2 regions of the Pseudoalteromonas sp. HL-AS1 genome follow, and region 2 is predicted to be linked to the other one. Evidence: predicted binding sites of a transcription regulator. Region 2 holds the regulator's gene; the other holds the start of a gene.
What was found. Region 2 encodes FliA, which starts transcription of late flagellar genes. Its sites were predicted from a motif close to CTAAAGNTNNNNNNNNNNNNGCCGATA; they were not measured.

Region 1: a site for FliA is predicted at 2,373-2,399, ahead of RB214_RS10635 (VC2046/SO_2500 family protein). Genes of this name have one in related genera too.

What each region holds. Positions count from the first base shown of each region.
Region 1 is NZ_CP133569.1:2,294,812-2,299,244, reverse strand. Features, by position in the region: gene RB214_RS10655 (MHYT domain-containing protein) at 1-1,025, opposite strand, end outside; gene RB214_RS10650 (M48 family metallopeptidase) at 1,342-2,040, shown strand; tRNA gene RB214_RS10645 (tRNA-Tyr) at 2,103-2,187, opposite strand; tRNA gene RB214_RS10640 (tRNA-Tyr) at 2,237-2,321, opposite strand; gene RB214_RS10635 (VC2046/SO_2500 family protein) at 2,434-2,961, shown strand; gene RB214_RS10630 (DUF6172 family protein) at 3,141-3,443, shown strand; gene RB214_RS10625 (diguanylate cyclase) at 3,637-4,433, shown strand, end outside.
Region 2 is NZ_CP133569.1:2,569,904-2,574,336, reverse strand. Features, by position in the region: gene flhF (flagellar biosynthesis protein FlhF) at 1-1,267, shown strand, start outside; gene RB214_RS11950 (MinD/ParA family protein) at 1,260-2,120, shown strand; gene RB214_RS11945 (RNA polymerase sigma factor FliA) at 2,147-2,857, shown strand; gene cheY (chemotaxis response regulator CheY) at 2,898-3,281, shown strand; gene RB214_RS11935 (protein phosphatase CheZ) at 3,299-4,072, shown strand; gene RB214_RS11930 (chemotaxis protein CheA) at 4,088-4,433, shown strand, end outside.

The DNA of each region.
Region 1 (4,433 bases), 280 kb from region 2:
TTACCTAGATCAACATTGTGAGCATTTAAGAGGTATTCGTCGTGGTGCTTGGCAATGTTATCGTCCATTAGCATTTTTACGTTTTTGCCTTGAACTTGGTTTTCTTGCCAGCCAAAAATTTTACTTGCGGCTTCATTAAAACTTAAAATAATACCAGTATGGTCAATGGTAACAATGCCATCTATAGCGGTGCCTAAAATAGCATTTAGACGGGATTCTTTTGCCGACTTATCCTCAAGTAGCATGCGATAGCGAACCATACCATTTATTACACCAACCACGCTTGTAATCGCGATAGTTGCTGTGGCGACTGCAATGGCGATAAAAGTTAGTCCTGCGGTTGCGTTAGCATTATCATAGATTAGTGGCGATGTAGCTACAAAACGTGTAGCGGCCATACCCATATAGTGCATACCAGCAACAGCACACCCTAAAATAACAGCGCTAATTGAGTTATTTTGAAGAGGTGATAAAGAGGGTAAAAAACGCTCAAGATTAAAGCGACTGTAAAGGGCTATAAAGGAGAGGGCTACAGCAACAATGATTGATAACGCAAAAATCAATGGATCATATCTAAGTAATGGAGCAAGATCCATTGCAGCCATGCCGCTATAATGCATAGTGCCAATGCCAGCTCCTAGTAACACGGAGCAAATCGACAATACTTTTAGATTCCCTTTACTATTTACTAGCATTGATACAGCGTACTGACATGCTATAAATGCTGGTATAAAAGAAAGGAGAGTGATTGTTGGATCATAATCAATATTAGTACACAGTGAAAAGGCAAGCATACCAATAAAGTGCATACTCCAAATACCAGCCGAAAAAACAGTAGCAGCGGTCACATTTGCTAAACGTTGGTAGCTGGGAAATTGAGTTTCTTTTGCGAGCTCTATAAGCCGAATGGTGAAAAAGGCTGCAAAAATAGCAATTAGCAATGACATTGAAACTAATAGAGGATCGTAAACGCCATTAATGATTAAGCTAGGATCTTGGTCTGTGATAAAAAAAGCTGATAACATAATGGCTCAAAATATAATCTTTATTTATCAAGTTTAATCTAATTAATTAATAAATAAACCGTTAATTCAATGAAGTGAATAAAGTAACGAATTTATTACTTTTCGTTTTCTTTTATTTATCAGGGATTAGTTTTTTAGTTGGTGTTTTTTATTCTAATGTATTGCCTTTAACGGGGCTAAGTTAGATTTATATGATCATATTTAAGTTTCTATCGAGCAACCTTAAGAAAACTAATGAATTGGCTTAACTAAGCGCAAATTACACCTTATTTGGTTTTATTAGTTGCTGGTGAATTTTCTCGTAGCAATATCATTAATGAGTATGAAAGTGTTTGAATATCAGTTAAAGAAAAGTATAAAACGTAAAACGGTTGCCATTAAAGTACATAACAAGAAGGTGACTGTATATGCCCCTCAATTTGTTAGTAATAAACACATCCAAGAATGGCTTTTTGATAAGCAGGTGTGGGTAAATGCTCAATTAACTAAACAGCACAATATTGCTGATAGCAGACAGAACCCGCTCAAAGACAAACAAATTTTAATCTTTGATAGCATTGTAAACATAGAATTTAAGCAAGGTACTAAGTCCGAAGTACTAAACTGTAACGACAGCTTGCTTATTACACACTCTTCGCGCGTTAAAAATACTTCGCAAAAATATCAGCAACTTCTTGAAGAATATTTAAAAGAGCAACTAACTGCATATATAGAAATGCGTTTAGCGTACTTCTGCGCACAAATGGGTGAAGAATTACCTACGAGTCTAAAAGTAGCTATTTATAAGCGAAAGTGGGGAAGTTGTAATAGTAAGCGAGAGCTAACATTTAATTTGCATTTAATCGGAGCCCCTTATCATGCTATTGATTATGTGATTGTTCACGAGTTAGCGCATTTACGTCACTTAAACCACAGCAAAGCTTTTTGGCAACACGTTGAGCATTTTTTTCCTAATTATAAAGCATCATCAACATGGCTAAAGAAAAACAGTATGAGTTTACAATGGGTATTTTGAAGTTACCTGAATATAGGAATATAGGAATATAGGAATATAGGAATATAGGAATAGTAGAGAAGTGGTGGAGGGAGCTGGATTCGAACCAGTGAAGGCTGAGCCGTCAGATTTACAGTCTGATCCCTTTGGCCGCTCGGGAACCCCTCCACACTAATTTTATTGCATTTGGCCCCACTTAACTTAGCGGTAAGAAAAGTGGTGGAGGGAGCTGGATTCGAACCAGCGAAGGCTGAGCCGTCAGATTTACAGTCTGATCCCTTTGGCCGCTCGGGAACCCCTCCAATGCAACGGCGCTGATAATAGCAAATTGCGTATTTAAGTAAAGAAAAAAGCTAAAGAAAATTGAAATAAAGCCGATAAATATCTATCAGTTACCACAATCGACTAAAGACTATGCAAATAGATGATTTGTTAATCACAGAGAGTCAGTTAAACAGTAGGCTCAATAATAGTGTGCATGAAAATCGCCGTGGCGAATTTTCTCTATTATTAGCGATGCTGTCACATGACGCACTCGACTTTAGCCAATTTCATTTACCAAAAACTGAAATAGATAATTTAGTTATAGAAGAAGAGGCATTAAGAAAGCAATTTGGCGCAGGTCCAAAGCAACTTTTAGCCCCTGATGAATACAATATGTTGGTTGGACAGTTTAATGCCTCATTAATATCTCAAGAAGGGGAGCGCTGTGGTATGACAAGTATTAAGTTAAGGCAATGCTTAAGCCCTGAACCACTTGCGATTAGAAATGATGATAAGCATATTCCACTTAATATAATAGATAACTGTGAGCTTGCTGTCAGAAGAAGAATTAAAAGCGAACAAACACAACTTGCTAATCCTCCTATAGATGCAGCTGCTTTTTACGACAGCCTTAATAATGATGCAATACATCAACCACTTCAGCTTATTGCGGTGTGATATATGATTGTAATAATCATCAGTTAATATATGCTTTATAACGGGTCTGCTTTATATATTTGCTAATAATTGATTTAATGAAAAAAAAGCATCCAAAAATTAAATGCAATTGCTATAATGGCGTCAAATGGTATGACATGAAATGCCATTATCATTAAACCAAGGTAATTAGGAACGTAATGAAGAAAACATTCACGCTAAATCACGAGAAAATCAAATACCCTCGTATGGTTGATGCTGCAAAGCACGAAGTGAAAAAATATTTGAAAAGAGAGCGTAATAAAACGCTACCTGAAGATGCTGACTATTGGGCATTTGACTGTAAGTTTGGTAACACAGCTGAAGATGCGCAAGTTGTGCACGTTGCTGAATTAAGTAACCAAATTGGCGAAATTGAAAAGCAAGGTTTGACCTCTTTCTACGTAGAGATTTTAGCTCGACCTGCTCAACGTCAGCAATTAGATTTAGATGATGACGAATAATACTTAACTAAATTAAGTATTCAAAGTTATAAAATGAGTCCAAGTGGCTCATTTTTTGTTTTTATGCAGTAAAGATTTACTAAAAAGTATTTTTATTAGTAACCAATAAGTAGAACCCCTCTTAATTAACATTTGCATAACAAAATGTGATGCTATAGGCTGTTTTTAATTAAAAAAACAAAACATTTTTACTATGCCAATAAATTACTCTGACCATCAATTAAAACTAAGTTTAAAGAATTCTAAAGTACTTATAGTTGACGATCAGTTATTAAGCTTAATCGTATTGAAAAAAATATTATCTGAGCATTTTAATGTGACAACAGCTGGAAGTGGTGAAGAAGCAATTGAAATTTGTAATGTAAATGTACCCGATATAGTCCTACTCGATATTAGTATGGGTGGAATGAGTGGTATTGATACATGTTTAAAATTAAAAAATAATACTGAAACACAGGATATCCCAGTTATTTTTGTTACATCCTTTGAAAACGAAGAAGAAGAGTGTTGGGAAGCCGGAGCTGTTGATTTTATTAAAAAGCCGATTATAAAAGAAACACTATTTAGAAGGGTTCGTGCCCATATAACGTTAAAATTACAACACGACTTACTCAATCAAAAAGTATTTTTAGATGATTTAACTAAAGTATTCAATCGCCGTTATTTTGATGCACATTTTTCTAAAATGGAACGAAGCGCCTTACGAGAAAAAGTTGACTATGCATTATTACTCATCGATATAGATTACTTTAAGCAATACAATGATATCTATGGTCATGTGCAGGGGGATACGGTGTTAAACCTAGTAGCACAAACTATTACTAATAGTTTGCAAAGGCCAACCGATTTTGTTGCGCGTTATGGCGGCGAAGAGTTTGTAGTTGTTCTACCGCATACAAGCACTGAAGGTGCAATTTGTGTTGCTGATAAAATTAAACAGAATGTGGCGGATTTAGGAATATTACACAAATATTCAGAATATGATTTTGT
Region 2 (4,433 bases):
GCATAACTTTGTAAGACCAGAGCCACAGCGTGCTAAGCCTGAGCCACAAGCAAAGGTTGCTGACAGCTTACAAGCATTACTAGAGCGACAATCACCGCGTCCTCGCTCCCCTGAACTTGCTTCTATGTTTTCACAATCGGGTATTGATACTACTGATAACTATCAAGAACCTAATATGGGGCAGCGTACTAAAAATATGTTTGCTCCTGAAGCTTCTGCGCCAGTTCGTCCACAAACTCAAGCGGATAGCTTAGGTTTTGATGATTTAGACCGCGACTTTGATGATTTAGATAGCCCAGTAACCACTCGCCAACAAAATAAAAATAATGAAAGCGAAGAAATGACAACAATGCGTGAAGAAATGAACGCAATTCGTCAATTACTTGAGCACCAAGTATCAGGCTTGATGCAGCAAGATATGGCGCGTCGCGATCCAACACGCGCTTGTATGGTTGATCGTTTAGTCGGTATGGGTATCGATAAAGAAGTAGCACAGCAAATGGCATGTTTTGTACCTGATGATGTGTCTCGTCAACAAGGCTGGAAAGCATTGCTAACAATGGTTGAAGATCAAATGCAAACAACCAATAACGAAATACTTCGCCAAGGTGGTGTATATGCGTTAGTGGGTCCAACAGGTGTGGGCAAAACCACGACAGTTGCTAAGCTTGCAGCTCTAGGTGCACAAAAGTATGGCGCCGATAAAGTTGCCTTAATAACCACTGATACGTACAGAATTGGTGCTTATGAGCAGCTTGCAACTTACGGTCGTATTATTGGTTGTGGTGTAAAACAAGTTAAAGATGCTAATGAGTTAGCTGAAGTTTTATATCATTTACGAAATAAACGTCTAGTGTTAATTGATACGGCAGGTATGAGCCAGCGAGATTTACGCTTAACTGAGCAGTTAAATACGTTAATGCGCAACCAGCGTGTGGATATTCGAAACTACCTAGTACTCAGTGCCACAGCGCAAATTAATGTACTACAAGAAACTGTACGCCACTTTAAAAAAGTACAGTTAAGTGGTTGTATTTTTACCAAGTTGGATGAATCATTAAGTTTGGGTGAGATTATTAGTATTGCGATTCAAAATCGCCTTCCAATAGGGTATCTTACTAATGGACAACGAGTACCAGAAGATATTCGTGTTGCAAATGCTGAAAAACTAGTGAAAAAGGCTGAGCAATTATATTTAAAAAGAACAAAAGCACAACATTCAAGGCATCAAGCAGTGGCGCCAAGTACAGTAGGGATGTATGATTAACACAGTATTAGATCAAGCAAGCGGCCTGCGCAAAATGAGTCAAAACAATAACAACGGCGTTAAAGTTATCGCTGTAACCGGTGGTAAAGGTGGGGTGGGGAAAACAAATGTTTCTCTAAATACTGCTATAGCACTAGGGCAGCAAGGTAATAGAGTACTAGTACTGGATGCTGACTTAGGTTTGGCAAATTGTGATGTGATGCTTGGTTTACGTGTAGAGCGTAATTTGTCACACGTTTTGTCTGGTGAATGTGAGCTTGACGAAATTTTAGTTGAAGGTCCTGCTGGTATTAAAATTGTACCCGCTACATCGGGTTCGCAAAGTATGGTTGAGTTATCACCATCGGAGCATGCTGGACTAATTCGTGCGTTTAGCGAATTGAATACCGAATTCGATATTTTAATTGTAGATACAGCCGCTGGTATTTCAGACATGGTGCTAAGCTTCTCACGAGCAGCACAAGATGTAATGGTTGTAGTGTGCGATGAACCAACATCAATAACCGATGCTTACGCACTTATTAAAGTATTAAGCCGCGAGCATGGTGTTTATAAGTTCAAAATTGTTGCAAATATGGTCCGCAGTATGCGTGAAGGTACTGAATTGTTTGCAAAACTATCTAAAGTTACCGATCGCTTTTTAGATGTGTCAATGGAGCTAGTAGCAACGGTTCCTTATGACGAAAATATGCGCAAAGCAACGCGTCGTCAAAAAGTAATAGTAGAGCTCTTTCCTAATTCGCCAGCCGCTCTCGCGTTTAAAGCGCTGGCAACCAAAGCAGTTAAATGGCCAATACCAAACCAACCATCTGGGCATTTAGAGTTTTTCATTGAGAAACTAGTAAACGGTTAATTATGACAATATTGGTGAATAGAGCTATGGGATATCAATCAACACAAAACTTAAATGTGATTGTTGAGAAACATGCATCACTTGTCAAAAAAGTGGCATGTCATCTAATTGCTCGATTACCACCTAGCGTTCAGCTTGATGATTTAATTCAATCAGGAATGATAGGTTTAATAGAAGCTTCAAAAAACTTCGATGCAACTAAGGGCGCAAGCTTTGAAACCTTTGCAGGTATTCGTATTCGCGGTGCCATGCTTGATGAAATGCGCCGTGGTGATTGGGCTCCTCGTTCAGTACATCGCAAAAGCCGGCAAGTTGCAGAAGCAATTACAGGACTCGAAAGTAGTCTTAATCGCGAACCAACAGATACAGAAGTTGCTGAAAAACTTGAAATTTCACTCAATGAGTACCATCATATTTTAAATGATGTGAATGCGAGTAAAATACTAGGTATTGAAGACCTTGGTGTTGATGAGGATGTTATAACTCCCGTAGGCCAAGATTTAGCGCAAGATAAACCTTTTAATAATGTTAAAAATGATCGGTTTAATGAGTCTTTGCTAAGTGCAATTAAGTCATTACCAGAGCGTGATGCAATGGTACTTTCTTTATACTATAACGATGAAATGAATTTAAAAGAAATAGGACATATACTCGATGTAAGTGAATCGCGTGTAAGTCAGATACATGGTCAGGCGATGATTAAGCTTAAAGCTAAAATCAATGACTGGATAAATTAGTAGTAAGCAAACAAAGGTTAATACCTCACTGGGGGATGTTTTGGATAAAAACATGAAAATTCTTGTAGTCGATGATTTTTCAACGATGAGACGCATTATAAAAAACCTGTTACGTGACTTAGGTTTCACTAACGTTCAAGAAGCTGATGATGGGTCTACAGCTTTGCCTATGTTGCAAAATCAAGTGTTTGATTTTGTAGTTACGGATTGGAATATGCCTGGAATGCAGGGTATTGATCTTTTAAGAGCAATACGTGCAGACGAGAAGTTAAAACATATCCCTGTATTAATGGTAACGGCAGAAGCTAAAAAAGAACAAATAATAGCTGCGGCGCAAGCTGGCGTGAATGGTTATATTGTTAAGCCATTTACGGCTGGAACATTAAAAACTAAATTAGAAAAAGTATTTGAACGCTTAGGCTAATGATGGGGGAGAGGCTTATGCCAGCACCAGCTGCGCCTCAAATAACGTTAGAACAAGCTCGTCAGCTCGTTGTTTTTTTAGAAAATGATGAGCAAGACAAAGCAAATCAGTTGATTTTAGAGGCTGCTTCTAAAGAGCAATCTGAATTATTTGCTGAAGTTGGAAAGTTGACTCGTCAACTGCACGAAGCCCTTAAAAGTTTTGAGCTTGATACTCGCTTAACTGATATAACGACAGATGCGATTCCAGATGCTAAAAAGCGGCTTAATTATGTTATAGAAATGACAGAAAATGCGGCTAATAAAACAATGGATGCAGTGGAAGCGAGTCTTCCTATAGCCCAACAGTTAGCGGACGAAATATCTCATATCAAACCGACATGGGATCGTTTAATGAGCCGCGAGATTGAGCTTGGTGAGTTTAAGCAACTTTGCCATAGCATCGATAAGTTTATGAACAACTCTCATCATAAGACTGATGAGCTTCAAAGCTTAATGACAAATGTACTAATGGCTCAAGACTATCAAGACTTAACAGGTCAAGTTATTCGCCGTGTTATTGAACTTGTTAGGGAAGTAGAAGAAAGTTTACTGCATCTTTTAACTGCGTTTGCTGAACAAGACGACACTAACAGCACCGCGAATAAAGTAGAACAACAAAAAATAAAAGAACCAGTTGCCACACAAACTTTAGCAGGTCCTGAAGGCCCTATCATTGATAAAGAATCGCGTAATGATGTTGTATCTGATCAAGATGAAGTTGATGATCTTTTATCAAGTTTGGGCTTCTAAGAGGAGAGTAACTGCATGTTTGAAGTCGATGAAGATATTTTACAAGACTTTCTTGTAGAGGCTGGAGAAATCCTAGAGCTTTTATCTGAACAGTTAGTTGAGCTGGAAAATAATCCAGAAGATACCGAGTTACTAAACGCTATATTTAGAGGTTTTCACACTGTAAAAGGTGGTGCAGGCTTTTTAGCTATGACAGAACTTGTTGATGCTTGTCACGGTGCTGAAAACGTATTTGATTTACTACGTCAAGGCGTGCGAACAGTCAACTCAGAGTTAATGGATGTTATTTTACAAGCACTAGACACCATTAATGAGATGTTTGCGACTATCCAAAACAGAGACAAGCCTGAACCTGCAGATC